DNA from 4 places in the Paenibacillus sp. S29 genome. Region 1 is predicted to be linked to each of the others. Evidence: a T-box and tRNA genes for the amino acid it is inferred to sense, from the RefSeq annotation. Region 1 holds a T-box; the other regions hold tRNA genes.
The links. The T-box of region 1 lies ahead of leuS (leucine--tRNA ligase). A T-box ahead of a tRNA ligase gene usually reads a tRNA of that ligase, here a tRNA-Leu.
Positions count from the first base shown of each region.

Region 2: it has a tRNA-Leu gene. The T-box ahead of leuS (leucine--tRNA ligase) is inferred to sense a tRNA for this amino acid. The anticodon was not compared.
Region 3: it has a tRNA-Leu gene. The T-box ahead of leuS (leucine--tRNA ligase) is inferred to sense a tRNA for this amino acid. The anticodon was not compared.
Region 4: it has a tRNA-Leu gene. The T-box ahead of leuS (leucine--tRNA ligase) is inferred to sense a tRNA for this amino acid. The anticodon was not compared.

Region 1 covers NZ_JBMOUI010000005.1:246,869-251,558, reverse strand. Annotated here, with positions in the region: gene leuS (leucine--tRNA ligase) at 1-2,111, opposite strand, end outside; T-box leader at 2,174-2,429, opposite strand; gene ACL9RM_RS10975 (tautomerase family protein) at 2,614-3,003, shown strand; gene ACL9RM_RS10970 (class I SAM-dependent DNA methyltransferase) at 3,076-3,849, opposite strand; gene ACL9RM_RS10965 (CvfB family protein) at 3,852-4,690, opposite strand, start outside.
Region 2 covers NZ_JBMOUI010000003.1:176,858-181,547, reverse strand. Annotated here, with positions in the region: gene ACL9RM_RS06310 (N-acetylmuramoyl-L-alanine amidase) at 1-644, shown strand, start outside; gene ACL9RM_RS06305 (divergent polysaccharide deacetylase family protein) at 619-1,554, opposite strand; gene msrA (peptide-methionine (S)-S-oxide reductase MsrA) at 1,679-2,191, opposite strand; tRNA gene ACL9RM_RS06295 (tRNA-Leu) at 2,471-2,555, opposite strand; gene ACL9RM_RS06290 (hypothetical protein) at 2,777-3,313, shown strand; gene ACL9RM_RS06285 (carboxymuconolactone decarboxylase family protein) at 3,456-3,785, opposite strand; gene ACL9RM_RS06280 (hypothetical protein) at 3,904-4,125, opposite strand; gene ACL9RM_RS06275 (hypothetical protein) at 4,266-4,610, opposite strand.
Region 3 covers NZ_JBMOUI010000006.1:18,676-23,365, forward strand. Annotated here, with positions in the region: gene ACL9RM_RS11925 (hypothetical protein) at 1-31, opposite strand, end outside; cyclic di-AMP (ydaO/yuaA leader) riboswitch at 147-314, opposite strand; gene ACL9RM_RS11930 (glutathione peroxidase) at 781-1,266, shown strand; tRNA gene ACL9RM_RS11935 (tRNA-Leu) at 1,358-1,440, opposite strand; gene ACL9RM_RS11940 (urease accessory protein UreF) at 1,703-2,440, shown strand; gene ACL9RM_RS11945 (Rha family transcriptional regulator) at 2,737-2,958, shown strand; gene ACL9RM_RS11950 (helix-turn-helix domain-containing protein) at 3,083-3,466, opposite strand; gene ACL9RM_RS11955 (helix-turn-helix domain-containing protein) at 3,560-3,934, opposite strand; gene ACL9RM_RS11960 (MarR family winged helix-turn-helix transcriptional regulator) at 4,120-4,575, opposite strand.
Region 4 covers NZ_JBMOUI010000003.1:98,648-103,337, forward strand. Annotated here, with positions in the region: gene ACL9RM_RS05860 (GNAT family N-acetyltransferase) at 16-534, shown strand; gene ACL9RM_RS05865 (N-acetyltransferase) at 546-989, opposite strand; tRNA gene ACL9RM_RS05870 (tRNA-Leu) at 1,367-1,451, shown strand; gene ACL9RM_RS05875 (NAD(P)H-dependent oxidoreductase) at 1,545-2,075, opposite strand; gene ACL9RM_RS05880 (winged helix-turn-helix transcriptional regulator) at 2,273-2,629, shown strand; gene fabV (enoyl-ACP reductase FabV) at 2,799-3,962, shown strand; gene ACL9RM_RS05890 (hypothetical protein) at 4,093-4,296, opposite strand; gene ACL9RM_RS05895 (sn-glycerol-1-phosphate dehydrogenase) at 4,465-4,690, shown strand, end outside.

The sequences.
Region 1 (4,690 bases):
GCACGCGGCAGAAGGTCTGCTTTGTATGCATCGTTGGTGAAGATCATCAGCTGGCTGATCGCTGTATTGAAGCGCAGCGCATCCAGATCTTCGGTTACTTTTTTCAGCGTTTTATGCCAAGTACGATTGAACTCATCACTACCGCCGTCATTTGTAATTTTATCATTCAGGCTACCATCCTCCGAAACAAACAGGCGCCATACGCGGGACAGAAAACGATGTGCTCCCTCTACCCCATTCTCATTCCATGGCTTGGTCGCTTCCAGCGGCCCCATAAACATCTCATAAATACGCAGCGTATCGGCGCCAAATGTATTGACAATATCATCAGGATTAATGACATTACCGCGTGATTTACTCATTTTTTCATTGTTGTTGCCCAAAATCATACCCTGGTTGACCAGCTTATAAAAAGGCTCTTTCGTTTCCACTACGCCGATATCATACAGTACCTTATGCCAGAAACGGGCATACAGCAAGTGAAGAACCGCATGTTCCGCTCCGCCAATATACAAATCAACAGGCATCCATTCACGTTGTTTCTCTTTGGATACAAGCTCTTTGTCATTTTTCGGATCAATAAAGCGCAGGTAATACCAGCAACTTCCTGCCCATTGCGGCATTGTATTCGTCTCGCGACGTGCTTTCATACCTGTCTCAGGATCAATGGTTTCCACCCAATCTGTTGCGTTCGCCAGCGGGGATTCACCTGTACCTGAAGGCTTAATATTGTCCATCTCCGGCAGTACGAGCGGAAGTTGGTCCTCAGGAACCGTTTTGATCGTTCCATCCTCCAGATGAATTACCGGAATCGGCTCGCCCCAATAGCGTTGACGGCTGAACAGCCAGTCACGCAGGCGGTAGGTGACTTTGCCGTGTCCTTTGCCCTCGGCTTCCAGCCATTCAATCATCTTCGGAATCGCTTCCTCATTGGTAAGTCCATTCAGCGGGCCTGAATTGACGTGCGGTCCATCCTCAGTATATGGCTCATTAGCCACATCTCCACCTTGGACAACCTCAATGATATTCAATCCGAATTGCTTGGCAAATTCCCAGTCACGCGTATCGTGAGCAGGTACAGCCATAATCGCTCCAGTTCCGTAGCCTGCCAGTACATAGTCAGCTATCCAGATCGGCAGCTTTTCGCCGTTCACCGGGTTCACTGCATAAGCTCCTGTGAATACGCCTGTTTTATCCTTGGCCAGATCCGTACGCTCCAGATCGCTTTTACGAGCAGCTTGTTCACGGTACTGTTGTACAGCATCCTTTTGCTCAGGCGTAGTGATAATATCTACTAATTCCTGCTCTGGTGCCAGCACACAGTAGCTTGCGCCGAACAGTGTATCTGGGCGGGTTGTAAATACTGTGAGTTGCTCGTCATACCCTTCAATTGGAAAACGAACCTCTGCCCCGGTAGACTTACCGATCCAGTTCCGCTGCATATCCTTAATACTCTCAGACCAATCCAGTTCCTCCAGATCATCCAGCAGACGATCCGCGTATTCCGTAATTTTCAGCATCCATTGACGCATTGGTTTACGGACGACCGGATGACCGCCACGCTCACTCTTGCCGTCAATAACTTCTTCATTCGCCAGCACTGTTCCCAGCGCTGGGCACCAGTTCACGGGTACTTCAGCTACATATGCAAGGCCGCGCTTGTACAGCTGGATGAAGATCCACTGTGTCCATTTGTAGTAATCAGGGTCCGTCGTGCTGATTTCACGATCCCAGTCGTAGGAGAAGCCGAGCGATTTGATTTGACGGCGGAAGTTATTTACGTTTTTCACCGTAATTTCGCGTGGGTGCTCCCCTGTATCCAGCGCATGCTGCTCGGCAGGCAGACCGAAGGCGTCCCAACCCATCGGATGCAATACGTTGTAGCCGCGCATTCTTTTATAACGTGAAACAATATCCGTAGCTGTGTAGCCCTCTGGGTGGCCTACATGCAGGCCGGCTCCAGATGGGTACGGAAACATATCCAAAGCATAAAACTTCGGTTTGCCCGGCTCTTCCCCGGTGCGGAACGTCTTATTCTCATCCCAATATTTCTGCCATTTTGGTTCAATACTTTGCGGTTGATAGCCGTGCTTCGGCTGTGTGTCTGTCATTGTCTTTTTCCTCCTCAAACGGTATGCAACAAAAAAACCTCTGCATCCCGTAGCGTGTCAGCGCTAGGGACGAGAGGTTATATTCCCGTGGTACCACCCTAGTTAGCAGAAAGCGTTCTTCGCGTTCTACTCCCTTTGCACCTGATAACGGAGGTGATCCGATGCGGGTTAATAACAGGACCAAGCACCTGTAAAGGCGTTCCTGCGTTGGACGCATATCTCCGAGGCGAGTTCACTTTGCGCTGTCAACCGGCTTGCACCACCCGCCGGCTCTCTATATGTCCAGACAAAGCTACTATTCCTCATCAGCGATTGTTTAACCGTTAATAATGGCACTATTATATTGAAAACCGCGAAAAAAGTCAAATAAGGACTAGCTTTGGTGTTAAATACCCTCTTCATACTAATTGTTCATGACACATGCATACGAATGTTTTATAATAACTTCGAATTAAATTGATGCAAATTGAGTTGAGTTGAGATAAGAAAGGTGAGCTGAGACATGGCACAGATTAAAATTTTCGGAATAAAAGAAGCTCTAAATCCAATCAAAAAGCAGCTTTCAGAGGTGATTCATTCTGCTGTGGTGGATGCATTCAAATACCCTCCAGACAAGAGGTTTCATCGTTTTTTCCCTATGGATCAGGAAGACTTTATATATGCCGATGGTCGCTCTGAGGCGTACACCATTATTGAAATCAGTATCTTTGAAGGCAGAACGACAGAAGCTAAGAAGCAGCTCATCCAGCTGTTATTCCAACGAATTACGGACCATTTTGGCATTGCTCCACAGGATCTTGAGATTACTATATTTGAAACGCCCAAACAGAACTGGGGTATTCGGGGTGTACCGGGTGATGAGCTTCAGTTGAACTATAAAGTGAATATATGAGTGCAAAAAGACGCCCTTCATGTCATCATGAAGAGCGTCTTTCTTTTCCTAAATTTGCTCAATGAGTCTTCACTATTTTACAGCAACATAAAACAGTCTCGCCGCGTCACCTTCTGCTTCTACCCATTCAAAATCCGCATATACCTTCACATCACGAAAACCTGCTTTGGATAATTCTGCCTTCATCCAGTCTGGATCATAGGCACGCTGTACATGAATTTCCTCGAAACGCTGATACAAATCGCGTCCCTCATGTTCTGCTTTCGCAAAGATACTAAGATGATGCTCAATTTCACAACGGGGAGTGTCCAACGCACATGTCCAGATATATGAGATAGAGCGATCATCCAGTACGAATGGCTGCTCTTCATCATAACGTAAAAACGTCTGCGGATGATGTACATCGAACAAGAAGGTTCCGCCAGGCTTCAGACCAGCATGAGTTCTACGAAAAGTAGAAATTATATCTTCTTCCTCCAACAAGTAATTCAGACAATCGCAAAAAGAAATTACAGAATCCACAGGCTCGGGTAAAACCCATTCTCTCATATCTTGCTGTATCCAGCGAACGCTTCCCTCACGAAACAATCGCTGTCCCTGGGGAGTGGTTTCCATTTTGCGACGGGCTACTGCCAGCATGTCAGAGGATAAGTCGATTCCAGACACTTCGAAGCCCGAGTTAACTAGGGGAATCGTAATCGAACCCGTTCCACAGCCTAGCTCAGCCACCGTATGCGGCATACCGTACTGATCCCAAGCCTGCCGTGCAAAGCGTAACCAGTCCGGGTACGGCATGTCCTGCATCAGCTCATCATACACATAGGCAAACTTCCGGTAAGAAGCCATTTTTATTCCCCATTCCCGTCCTTCGGTTTCGGCATTTTCTCCACCAGGTAGGTCCAGTTTTCCTTTTGTGTAACCATTCCTTCCTTCATCAGCTTGCCCATCGCACGCTTGAAGGCGGATTTACTAATACCAAACCGTTGCTTGATAATATCCGGCGGCGTTGCGTCGGAGTAAGGCATGCCGCCACCCGGACGCTCTTTCAGAAAAGCAATCAATCGATCTGCATCCTCATCACGGCCTACTTCCTTGCGTGGCGACATCGCCAGATTGACCCGACCGTCTTCGCGAACAAGTGTGACCCTTACCTTGACCTCTTCGCCCAAGCGAAGCATCCGGTTGCGTTCCGAGGAGTGAATCATCCCAATCGCGCCAAAACCAAGCACACCTCCGTCCACCAGAACGAATGTACCCATTTGAAGCGGCTTGTACACAGTCGCCTGTACCCACGTATTCAGCCACGAATCAGGGGCGTGGAAGCACAACGGAGCAAGCTCCTGTTCCCCTGCCAGCTTAGCCCGCAGTCTGCCTTGCTTGTCATGCTCCATAATGGCATATACGTAGTCGCCCACCCGAGGATGTAAATCTCGGTTTTCTGGCAACTCACGAATCGGCAGCAAAAGCTGACGACCCAATCCCATCTCTAGGAAACAACCCAAACGCGGATGCACATCGGCCACCTCAAGCTTTGCCATTTCGCCCAACGACAAGAACGGCTTTTTCATGGTTGCGGCCAAGCGGTCCTCTGTATCGTGAAAAATAAATACCTCCAACCGTTCACCAACTTCAATTTCACGTGTCAGCTCCGTATAATGCAGCAGCACATCCTGCTCACCAACAGTGA
Region 2 (4,690 bases), on a different contig from region 1:
GTAACGAACCAAACAAGTATATAGATAGTCCATCCAACGTACATTCGTCCTATCACGCTTTTGCTAAGCCCGTTGTCCTGATTGATGTAGGCCATGGCGGTGTGGATGGTGGAACAAGTCACAAAGGAATTTTGGAAAAAGATATCAATCTCGCCATTGCTCAAAAGCTGTACTTGATTTTACGCTCCCAGGGATATCCTGCTGTCCTGAATCGGGACAAGGACTACGCACTGAGTGACGACAACCGTTGGCTGCAGTCCAAATCCCGGCACCTTAAAGACCTCGCCCAACGTAAAAGCCTAACAGAACAACTGCCCACCGCTTTGGTTGTAAGCCTGCATGTCAATTGGAGCAAAAGTGCCGAAAAACGAGGACCCATTGTACTGTATCAGGATGAAGGCAGCAGCTATCTGTTAGCTGAACGGATTCAGCATTCATTAAACCGCTTATTTTGCATGAATAGAAAAACAGTGTACGGAAAACCCTTTTATCTTTTGAATAAAATCCGGCAACCCGCTGTAATTGTTGAAACCGGATTTATCAGTAACGAACAGGACAGAGCTATGCTTTCCGAGGATCGTGGTCAAAAAAGCATTGCCGAAGCTATTGCCGAAGGCATTATTGCGCATCTGACGGCATGGTAGTGTTGGTTGCTGGGTCTCCCGTCCATCCCCATACAGCTCGTACCAAATCGCTAATACCCACAAATTTGGCGTGCTCCTTTAGTTTGGGAACCGACGAATGAAGAGCGGAGGATGTGTACATACCAGACACGCCGACGTGCCCAATCGTTACGCAGGTGTTGTGCTTATCCAGCCATTCAACCACTTTTGTAAGTTGCCGATTCACATGGGCGAGGTTATGGACATCATCCAGAAAAACATCATTTCGTACTGGTGGCATTCCCTTTTTAGCGGCAAGCTCAGGGACCACTGACCGATAATTAGTACGGCTATCGACAAAAAATAGTCCATGCTCCTTACAAACATCAAGAACAATGGACATAATGCGCTTATCCGAAGTGACCTTGGAACCCATGTGGTTGTTCACCCCTATCGCAAAAGGAACATCCTTAATGGCTGCTGTCACCTTCGCACGTACTTCTTCATCCGTCATATTAGCCTTAATTGCCCCAGGCCCAAGCCATTGGGGCTTCCCTTGCTTTGGCTCCATTGGAAGATGGACGATGACATCATGACCGCGCTTATGCGCTTCCATAGCGTCCTGCTTGGTTGTAGGCAGGAAGGGCATCACAGCAACGGTAATCTTAACGGGTAAATTTAAAATTCGCTCAGTTCCTTTCATATGGTTTCCCAGATCGTCAATAATGACAGCAACCATCTTTTGCGGATCGTCCTGTTTGTCTATTGCTTCTGCAACACCAGTACTACAGACCATGAATAACATGCATACCGAAATACAGAGTACTACGGTTTTTCGCATTTTGGAGCTTGAATGGAATACAGGTACATAAGCTGGCTCTTTCCGAGCGCGAGATTCCTTTAAAGCCTTTTTTATTATATTTCTCATGTGCAGCTTCCGTCGTGTACTCATTGCGGGTCAGCCTCCTTCTCTGTCCCTTCATTGTGTGAGTAACGTCGTCTAAATATGTATAAGGCAGATCCATGGAATAATCCTGATCTGCCTTATCGTGCGTAGAAACGTATGTTAAAGCCGCTTACCAGTTCTTATCAATAAATTCATCACGACCTGATTGGGCCCGATCTTCCTTATAGTGCTTCACGTTTTTCTTGTGGTAATCCTGATGATAATCCTCTGCAGGATAAAAAATCGAAGCAGGAAGAATCTCCGTTACAATTGGCTTATCAAAGCGTCCACTTTGTGCCAACTGCTCCTTGGACTGTTGTGCAAGCTCACGTTGCTGCTCTGTATGATAAAAAATTGCGGGTTTATACTGTGTACCCCGGTCCTGAAATTGACCTTCCCCGTCGGTAGGATCTGTTTGCGGCCAATATAATTCGAGCAGCTTTTCATAAGGAAACAGCTCAGGTTCAAAAGTAATCTGCACCACCTCGTAGTGACCTGTAGTTCCTGTTTTAACCTGCTCGTAGGTCGGATCGGCAATCGTTCCTCCAGTGTATCCTGACATAATGCCATGAATGCCCGGCTGTTCTTCAAACGGAGTCACCATACACCAGAAGCATCCACCTGCAAAAGTCGCTTTCTCCATCTTACATCCAACCTTTCAATAACTTCATCATAAAGTGCGTTATTTTCTATCATATCTTAAAAGATAACCTTATAAAAGAATTGTTTATGAACTTGAGGAATTCGCAAAAATTCCACCTAAAAGAAATCAAGTAATTTGTCAGAATCCTTTATGGAAATCCATAGTTTGCGGGAAGACAAGAAACGTGTTCAGCTTAAACTATGAGCAAATCCCCGGAAATATAAGAAAAAGGCCTCTAAAACTGCTACGAGAGCAATTTTATAGACCTTTTCTAATAGATGCGGTCGAGAGGACTCGAACCTCCACGGGGGGTTAGCCCACACGGACCTGAACCGTGCGCGTCTGCCAATTCCGCCACGACCGCATATAAGTTGTCGTTTATCCTCGAAAGATCAATCCTTCTTAGCGACAAGATAGATCATACCATGCTCATATCAAGATGTCAAACCTTTTATGTTCGTTAATTTCCTCTTGATAAAAAAGGAATAATAAACTAAAATAAGAACATAAGTTCTCGGGAGCGAAGGTTCTTTTTTTCATTCGGTTATGAATTATCATCACATTTTCCTAAGGCGGTGAATGGTAATGATCTCTTTAGATACTACTCAGCATGAATGGTCTCTTGTGAAAAGTTATCTGCTCCTTACCTTTATTCAAAAAGTATTTGAGCGGGACAGCCTAATTCTTGAAGAAAGCGGTATGCTGAAAACCCCTGATCTTTATGTCGAAATGGTTAACGCAGGTGTAGATCGTACCGGGATCCTGCTGTCTGAAATAAAACATGAATTTAATAAATATCACATTCAAGTTCTGGACATACAACAAAACCACTCCGGCGTTCACGCCACCTATATAAGTAAAGGCAATAAAGAGCAGTTCAGTATGGCAATGCCAGCATTCCGCAAAGAAATGTATGAGCGGATGCGAGCATATCTCGGGCTCTCAACCTCTATGCCCCATACAGCTGCCCTTCCTTTACTAGAGAAACATCGCCCCGAATTACCAAACAATTCAACATCCAAACCTCTACGCATCGTTGAACAAAGTTTGGTTACATCCTCTTTGGCTTATAAGCGTAAAACGTCTCGCCCTGCTGCTTTTGCCGCAAGCAGAAGAGCATAATCCCCGCACAACCAATACGCAAAAGAAAAAAGCTTCCGCAGACACCAACTGTGCGCGGAAGCTCCTTTCCATATTCATCATATATCCAAATCGATCTATAACCGCTATAACGAAGTATAAGCTCATCAATTAATGATTCGCCTTATTGCAACGCCTTCTGTACACGCGTTACCCCTTGGCTTAGAGCATGTCCTCCACCTACTGCTGCGGCTACAGCAATGGTCTCCATAATTTCCTGATCACTGGCTCCTTTGGACCGCGCCTCGTCCACGTGATAAAACGTGCATACTTCATTGTTGGCAAATAAGCCAATGCCTAGCGCAATCAGTTGCTTGGTTTTCTCATCTAGGCTGCCGGCTTGAAAGCACTCTCCGGTAAAGCGATGATATGCATGAACTACCTCGGGCAACTGATCTTCCAAATGACTGATTTGATCCTTGTATGCATGTACTTTTTCGTCCATAACCGTCATTGACACAGCACGTCCTCTCTGTTGGATTTTCCTTCATTACTGTGTCCGATTTAGAGTTTCTGTATGCCTAATGAATCACCCAGTTATTTTTATCCAACACCCATTTGAGAACCCATTCCTAATCCAGATCTATCGGATTGTGACGCGGCTCGCTGAATGACTGGTATGTATAGCTGCGATCCAATTTGACCACACGTCGATTCTGGCGACGAATAAGCACCTGTTCCTCATCCCATGCCAGTACAATGCCCACAACATCGTTGGACTCCAATCCATCGCGTACGACACGCACCTTTTCACCGGAGAGTCGATAAGCATCCAATTCTTCGTCCATAATCATCCTTGTCCCCTCCTTATTCACTTTTTTAACATAACGATCATGGTTCTATATACATGAAAAAAGTTTAAAAAGAGACCTAAACGAATCATTTAGGTCTCTTCTCTCTTACTACTTATATGGATTGCCAACAGAGCGACAAATTATCCCGACTGATTCACACTGTGATCATGTTCTTTTGTATCGTTCTTCTCATACCAGAAGTCCAGCACTTGTGCAGACAACACTCGCTGATCTACATACTCCACTTGGTGAGCAGTAAATTCTTCTTTCCAAGAGAAGGACAATTCTTCGCATAGGTTAACCAACGTCAACAACTCAGACCAGGCCACATAGCGTTTATACCAAAAAAACTGAGGATGTTCAATCATATAGGGATACAAATCGTCGAATTCCGTATGCTTACAATCCAAGGCACGCTCAAAGTGTACTTTAGCCGCTGCCAGTTTTTCCAGAAAAAACTGTTCGGTCAATTGTTCTTTCCCCATGTTGCTGCCTCCTCTCCAAAACCTTATCTATATTATAAGCGAAATTGAAGCTCATGCAAAGGTTATTATTAGAAATAAGG
Region 3 (4,690 bases), on a different contig from region 1:
GTGCAGTGACAATAATTAACCGACCTTCCATCAGTAGCTCCTCTCCCGGTATAAAAAGACAACAAAAAGAAGCCGAAGGAAAAAGGCTTTCCTCCGGCTTCTTACATATCCATGATAAAATAAACCATGGCTGCACACGGCGGTTTGTTGCCTCTCCCTGTACGCTTACGAGGTTAGCTGTCGGATTCGGACGTGAGAGTCGCCCTATTTCTGGCACTTGACCGGAAAATTCACCCCATGAGACACACGGCAAGCCGTACAGTCTCGATTGGTTCCCCCGCTTTTGCAACTGCAAAATTCAGCGCTATAGACATTTCGTTGTTGCTTCATTCAAGTTAATTTGAAATTACGTCTTGAATCATACACCCGCGCATGGAAGACTGTAAAGCTCAACTGCGGGGTTATAAATCGGCCTTTAGAGCATAGAAGATTAATAATAACGCTTACAACGCAACTATGCTTCTCACAGCTCACTCAATCTCTGTTTTTCATCCCTTTTCGAAAATGACAAGCATGTCAATATTGGCGTAGGGTAGAGCGTTTTTGGCCTTTTTTTGTAAAAAGAGAAGAAAATACGCTATATGTACCAGCTAAACACCGATTGAACCCGCTTTTATAAGAAGAAACACCTTAATTCGCTCCATTTGCAATGCGATTTACTGTTTTGAACAAAATACGATTTTACAGCGGCTAAAGGCTTAATACAGCTTTTCCAGACTTGCAACCTTACTTTGAATTGCTTACAATTTAATTGCTGAATATTGAATAAGGAGAGATACTATGACCGTTTATGAATATGATGCGCAAACCCTGCAAGGGAAACCAATTCCGTTATCCACATATAAAGGGAATGTTCTGCTTATTGTGAACACAGCCAGCAAATGCGGGTTAACCCCCCAATACAAAGCGTTACAAGAGCTATATGACCAGTACCATGAACTGGGGCTCGAAATTTTGGGATTTCCCAGCAACCAATTCGCCAAACAAGAGCCAGGTTCCAGCGAGGAGATTTCCGAGTTTTGCCAGATCAATTATGGTGTTACCTTTCCGATGTTCGCCAAGACAGATGTCAATGGCGATCAAGCGCACCCCTTATTTCGCTACCTGACCCAAACAGCTCCGGGGGTATTAGGGTCCAAAGCGATCAAATGGAATTTTACTAAATTCTTAATTACACGAGAAGGTAACGTATTTAAGCGCTATGCACCGCAAACCACTCCAGATAAGCTGGCGGGAGATATAGAGAAGCTTTTGCAGCAAAACTGATATTCTTCTTTATCACAGTTATTAAAACAAAAAAAGCATCCCTTCACGTAAACCGTGTCAGGATGCTTTTTCAACTAGGTCTTGCATATAATGCGGTCGAGAGGACTCGAACCTCCACGGGCGTACGCCCACTACCCCCTCAAGATAGCGTGTCTGCCATTCCACCACGACCGCAAATCATAATGTATTGAGGCAACAGATTTATTATACTCTCTCATCAACTATTTGTAAACACAAATATAATAATTATTTTATATGTTATTTTACCTAACATATATGAGCGATAATAATATTTAATTTGACAAAAGGGCTACTAAAATGTAAAAATATATTACATACATTTCGAATTTTTTCGTTATCCCTAAGTAAAGAGTGAAATAATATAACATAAGGATTCACTTCGAGGAGGCGAACCGCCCTGCATAAAGGCAACCGTTTGCTGAACTATGCATTATTGTTGGACCCTTCCCTACCTGTTGGTGGCTTCACCCGTTTTAACGGACTGGAGAAACTATTCCGCAACGGACATTTGAACAGTCTACAAGATCTGGAACATTACATGCTGGATGATTTGTATCCTCAATTTACAACCGTTGACGGCATGGCTATCAAAAGTCTGTATGTCGCCATCCAGCAGAATGACGGTTGGCGAATCGCTCTCATTGATAAGATGCTGCATACCCAACGTCCCTCCTTGCAGCATGTGAAGGAGTTGCGTCTATCCGGTCAGCGTCTACTTAAGCTCGCTAAGGCTCTTTATCCTTGGCTTGAATTTGACCAGTTGGAATCTATACTCATTCAATACAATGCAATTGGCACACTCGCTACCGTTCACACCTGGATTAACTTCCTCCTCGGAAACGATGTAGAACAGACCATGCACGGCTATCTTGGCGCAGCGGTGTCCTTCTGTGTGGAAGATGCCTTCAAACTACTCAATCCTCCCTATGAGGAAAAGAACCCTTTTATGGAGCGTATGACCAGCGAGCTGCTCTCCGCATGGAAGAAGCTTAACGAACCTGAGCCAACCACATTTCAGCGTCGCTTTCTTCACAGACATTGGTGCAACTCCTACATCACTCTACCGCTTTATATGAGCCATAATAGCCAATTGGATGAGCCTAGACTGTTTTCCTCCTCAGGTCTATTCAAACGCCTTCCAGCATCCCCCTGATGCGTCGCTTCACCAATCTGGCAGCAACACCAAAAACACTCTGTCCCTTTCCTCAGGTGGCAGAGTGTTTTTTATTCACACATAATCGAAATTCACACTATTAGTAGACTCTAGACGGGTTATCAGAACCACCTAGCACTTAATTAAGTAATTAATTCAACAAAATAACGTATTTGCGATTGTAAAAACACGTATAAAAGTGTATCATAGTTTCAGATGGTTAATTCTAACATGTTTACTGATGATTATTATAACACACCAATTATTCCGCAAGAATCCGTAAGGGGCGATTTCTCTTGAACAACAAAATGCCTGTCACCTCCTTCGGGTGGGCCATCAAACAACGGCTTGTCGAACTTCGACTGGATCAGAAAACATTTTGTGAGACACACAATATTCCGCCTTCACGCTTGTCCAATCTGATTCACGGCACCCGCAAAGCACAAAGGTACAGAAAACAAGTTGCTGCAATTCTGAACATCGACGATAACGATTATAAGGAGGCACCGCCACTCTAAATCCAACAAGCATTCCAGTTACATATAGGTCATTCCATATCACCCAGAAACCAAATAAACCCGTAAAGCGAACCCCTCCAGTTCGTTTACGGGTTTTCAACCCAGACGATCTTTAGCCAAAAAATTATTCCGGCTTTGTTTTATCCTTCTCACTTTTTTGCTTACGGTATTTCGCAAATTCAACATATTCTAAAATAAAATTCTGTTCTTCCGTCTCAAGATCTTCTGCCTGGCAATTCAGTGGCCCCATCACTCCAAAAAAATAAGCAGCCTTCTGTTCCTGAAGTACGCCTTCCCCTGGCTTAATCCCTTTCATCAACCAATCAAGCGATACATTAAAAAAGTCCGAAATCTGAATCAAATGGGCGGTACCCGGCGTTGTTTTACCTCTTCTCCAATCACCGAGATTCCCTGAACTGATTTTAAGTTTTTCACAAAATGCCTTCTTGGTCATTCCGCGATCCTTAATCAAAGCTTCAATCCGCTGATAAATAGTTTGATCTCCCAAAATGTTTCCCCTCCGACACAGTAACTTTTTCTGAAATAATTTTCATTTTTCAGCCTTACTCATTAGTAATCCTCATCAAATCCTAAGCAACCATTACCCCATAGTAGAATTGCGCTGGTTTTTCTCTTTACGAAAGCGGGTAAATTCAATATACTCAAGTATAAAATTTCTTTCCGCTTCACTAAGCGTTTCCCCCTGGCAATTCAGTTGCCCTGAAGCGTCAAAAAAATAAGGGTCTTGCGGCTCCTTTAGCACCTCACCCTGTACATCTCGACCCAGCATAATCCAATCCAGACTGGCATCAAAAAAAGAAGCGATTTCAATGAGTTTATTCGTGCCCGGCGTCGTTTTTCCTCTTTTCCAATCCCCGAAGTTCCCTGTACTAATGCCTAACTGCTGGCAGAACGCCTTTTTCGTCATTCCCCGTTCCTTGATGAGTTCCTCAATGCGATGGTAAATAGATTGCATAGAAGTTCCTTCCTCCCTAGCAGGCTCTCAAATAACGATATCATGTTCTCTGTTCCCATTTCAAAGATCACGTATGCTAAAATTACCGAATTATGTATGTTGGTTTCCATTATACCACAACACGCAACAAAAACCGCCTGTTTTCCGAAGAAAGGGCGGTCTTTAAGCCAGTTCACTTACGCTAATCACGTAGCAGAGTTGTCGATTTTAAGTAAGATATGCTTCAATTCATTCAAAGTTTCGCTCAGATGCAATAAATCTTCTTCTGGCAGATACACCAGTTTCTCTTGAATTTTATTGGAGAAGGTATGAAATACCTGTTCACAAAAAGCATCGCCTTCCTGTGTAATCGCCACATTCACGACTCTGCGATCCGAATCACACGACTGGCGGTCAGCCAACCCATGCTCCACCAGTTTGTCCAGAAGAGGAGTCATGTTCGGACGTGAGACATTGAGCTGTTTGGATAAATCAGATACCGTAGACAAGCGCACCTCACGCAGAAGCAGTAATACCTGAAAGTTATTAGGCGACAAGTGTAATGGGAAATCGAGCGGACCGTAGGTGAAAAATTTCTTCTTCACAATCGGAAACAAGCCCAAAATATTTTCTGATATATTTCCTAACAGTTGAGTGTCCATATTTTTCACCGTCACTTCATAAGTTTATACTTATCATTCTATAACATTATGGCGTTATATTATACTATGGAATCATTATTTCATCATAATGATTACTTTATTACATCACTACACA
Region 4 (4,690 bases), on a different contig from region 1:
GAGTTGAAAGTATAAATGAATGAACTTGAATTCTCTCAAGTATATGCGATTATGGAGGCTTCTTTTCCTGAAACGGAATGCAGGACATTTGAGTCACAGAGGGCTCTGCTTCATCATCCATGTTATCGTTTACTTACCCAAAAGGACGAACAAGGGCAAACAATTGCTTTTCTGGCAGGATGGGAGTTTACAGATTTTCGGTTTGTAGAGCATATTGCCGTAGATTCGGCTATACGAGGTGGTGGGTTAGGTAAAGAGCTTATGAGCAAGTTTATTTCACAGTCCGATAAACCGGTAGTACTGGAGGTTGAGCCACCAGTGGATGAGTGGACCCGGAGAAGAATTGGTTTTTATGAACGTTTGGGATTTCATCTGAACCATTTTGACTATGTACAGCCTCCTTTAAGAGAAGGACAGGCTGATCTGCGGCTTCAAATAATGAGCTATCCAGGTGCGCTGGCTGAACAGGATTTTGCTCCGTTTAAAGAGATCTTATACACCGAGGTCTATGGATTAAATAAGAAGATTGTATAGCTAATGGTGCTTCAATACCGTTCATGTTTTGTCCATACCATTACAAATTCTTTCTCGTCAGTTTCGGTATCAACAGATTCCGCTTGAATGGTAAATCCATTTTTAGTATAGAAGTTAAATGCTTTCGTGTTCGACTGGTATACCTTTAATTGAATCTCATTATGTTGCTTCTTCACCCAATCTAGTAGTAACTTGCCATAGCCTTTTCTTTGAGAATCAACACGTATAAACAGAGCTGCTAAGTATCCATCCAACATGGAGACGAAGCCGCCAATGCTATGATCATCTTGTAGGATAACGTAGTTTTGAGCGAGAGGAAGGTACCTGTTTTCCATCTCGGTAACTTGTGATGCCCAATACTGTGGAGCAATAAAATGATGGGCTTCTATGGAAGCATCTAGCCAGATGGCTGCCAACTCGTTGAGCTCTTCCACATTTGCGGGTCTAATCGACATCGTATCTCCTCTTTCACAGTGCAGTATGTAATCTTATAGATGATGCTGAAATAAAAAAGACCGTCCGAGGACGGTCTTTCTACCCGTGGCGCTTATTTAAAGCTTTGATCCGTATCCCGCGCCTCCGTCAACTCTGTAAATTAGAGAATAACGGACCGGGTAAGGGATACGCTCAACATGTGATTATTGATGTTGACGCACCTCCTTTCCTGATGGACCCATTTTACCATATCTGGTTTGTGATATCCAGTGATTTTCTTATATTTACGGAAATGATTCATAGAAAATATAATATAAAAATAGCTTGATTTTATGTTCTATGGAAGATATAATCTAAATTACCGTGATTGAAAAACATCGGTGTGAATACATAATATGCGGTCGTGGCGGAATTGGCAGACGCGCACGGTTCAGGTCCGTGTGGGCTAACCCCCCGTGGAGGTTCGAGTCCTCTCGACCGCATCATAGCCTAACATTTACAGGTTCTTGGATTGGCTGGATGCCACCAAGAGCCTGTTTTTATATGGTTAAGATGCGCCTACCATTATAACTTTTTTATTTATACTGAAATATATATTTAATATAGTCTTTTGCACTCTGATCAATGTCTTCGTCGCTTGCTTGAAACGAGGCTCCGAAGACAGCGAAATAGGGTAATGTTATGGCGCCAACATGCACTGCGCTTGCCTTAAAAGGTGCTATAACTTCATCTACAGTAAAAGAAACGGAACCAGTAGGTAAGTAATTTTCTTTTTTATCGCCAATGGACATGGCTATCCCTAGCTTCTTTCCTTTTAACTTATCACCCTTTGAACCATAAGCCCATCCATGGGTAAAAACATCATCGAACCACTTTTTTAATAAAGGAGGGTAACTATACCAATACAAAGGGAATTGAAATATGACATTATCGTATGCTTCAAGTAGCTGTTGTTCTTTCAAAACATCAATGCTCCAGTTTGGATACTCTTTATAAATCTCATGAATTGTAATTTCATTGGTATATTGAAGTAATTCTCGTTTCCATCTGTTATTTACTCTAGAATCTTCGATATTGGGATGAGCTAAAATCACAAGAGTTTTCATCATAAATCACCTTTCTTACGTAACATAATTGCCTTTGTAGATGCTCTATTATTATTCTGTATGCTTCAAAAAAAGTAAATACACACAATAAAGTAAGATAGTTACTTGAAAGTATGCATTGGACTTAAAGTGAAGATATGCGATTATAGAATTAATTAGATAAACTTTGTTATTTTTAGCGTTGAAGAGGTGGTATTATGAAACAATATAATTTAGGCATAGAAGCAACACTTGAGATCATCGGAGGTAAATGGAAATCATTAATCATATGTTTATTAATGTCTGGTAGAAAAAGGACAAGTGAATTACAGCGTAGTATTTCAGGCATTTCTCAAAAGGTTCTTATACAGCAACTTCGCGAACTTGAAAAGGATGGTATCATAGGTAGACATGTGTATAATCAAATGCCTCCAAAAGTAGAGTATTATATAACGGAATATGGAATTACAGCAAATGAAATTATTGACTTAATGTGTTCTTGGGGGAGAGCTAATATCATAATAAGACAACAGCAAGGAGAAGATGTGATGTTGTTAGAAAATGATTCAAAATGAATAGTGGAGTAAAAAAGCGTTGCAGGACTATGATGTTTACGGTAGTTTTCTTCGGCTGTCTTCAAGTGTTATGTTATGTGTTGAGCCGCAAGCTGATTTGCTATATAGTTATGACTGGACAACCATTACATCCATATTAAATGAATGCTAAAGTAGGGGGACCCTTGCAATGATTATTAAACCGAAAATCCGTGGTTTTATATGTACGACTGCACATCCTGCAGGATGCGCGGCTCATGTTAACCGTCAGATCAACTACATCAAAGAAAGCACATCAATACAAGGAGCTAAAAAGGTGCTTGTGATCGGAGCATCTACTGGATACGGGCTGGCTTCTCGTATTGCTGCGAGCTTCGGTCTGGGAGCGGACACCATAGGGGTATCCTATGAACGTCCTGCATCAGAGGGGCGCACGGCTTCAGCAGGCTGGTATAATACGGTAGCCTTTGAAAGAGCGGCCAGAGCAGCTGGCTACATAGCGGAAAGCATTAATGGAGATGCTTTTTCTCATGAAATTAAGCAGGAGACGTTGAAGCTGGTAAAGGAAAAGCTGGGCAAGGTAGACCTGATTGTATATAGTGTCGCTTCACCGCGACGGACACATCCCGATACGGGTGAAACCTTTAATTCCGTTCTCAAGCCTATCGGACAGTCTTTTTCTAATAAAACAGTGAATACGAATACAGGTGTTGTATCAGAAATTACGCTGGAACCGGCTACGCAGGAGGAAATTGAGAATACCATCACGGTAATGGGTGGCGAAGATTGGTCCTTGTGGCTGAAAGCGTTGGAAGAAGCTGATCTGCTGGCTGAAGGGGTAACCACACTGGCTTACTCGTATATTGGTCCCGAAATTACGGAGGCTATCTATCGTAAAGGAACCATTGGCCAAGCTAAAAATGATTTGGAAGCTACAGCACATACTTTAACAAAGCAACTGGAGCGTTATCATGGAAAAGCTTACGTTTCTGTGAATAAAGCTTTGGTTACACAATCCAGTTCGGCTATTCCAGTCGTACCTTTGTATATTTCTTTGCTGTTTAAGGTCATGAAGGAAAAGGGACTGCACGAGGGATGTATTGAGCAGGCACAACGTCTGTTCGAGACGCTATACAGTGGGTCCACTGTGGAAACGGATGAAGAAGGACGCATCCGTCTGGATAACTGGGAAATGAGAGACGATGTGCAGCAGGCTGTCAAAGCAGCTTGGTCCGAAATCACTACAGAAAATGTATCTGAATTGGGTGATCTCGAACAATATCGTCTGGATTTCCTCCAATTATTTGGATTCGGGTTTGATGAAATTGATTATGAATTAGACGTTACTCCATAGGTTGATACACTTTCATAAGTGATATTTGTAAAACAAAAACGGGTACTCTCAAGCGATACAATTGCTTAAGAGACCCGTTTTTTATGTGTATTGGCAAAAAAACAAGTTGCACTCGTTTCACTAACGGGATTTATCGAGAATTAGATGTGGAAAGTGACTTACGGTGCAGCAAGCGAAAAACGGCAATGGTAATGACAATTCCCACAACGCCAAAGACTGCAACAGAAGTCAGGGCCCGATAAGCTTGCCAGCCGAACAAAAAAGCAATACCACTGCCAAACGTTGTACCTGCCAATAACCCAAGTGCGCAGGCAATATCCGTTCCAAATTTCATAAACATGTTCCTTTCGAATGTGTAAATTAAAAAGCAACTTGTACTTTTTCGCTGGACTTGGACACATACTTGTGCGTACAATTAAATAGTAATCGTTTTCAAACGGAATCTATTAATCATTATGGAGCATTCTTGTGCAAATTATTCCTTTTTCAGGAGGCTGATGAAATGAATATGAATGAACAGATCAAGCTGTGGAACGAAGAGGCGCAGGCTAGTAACGCTGATCATCCTCACCGAAAGGTTGAATTGTTTATTGAGGTACGGGATGGAGCACTGGACTCTGTTGCCCCTTATCTGAATCAACAGGTTTATCGTCATGTAACTCTGGTAGAAGATGAGTATACTTCGGTGGCGGCTGGAACAAAAGTGGCTGAGCTGATTCGTGAGGCAG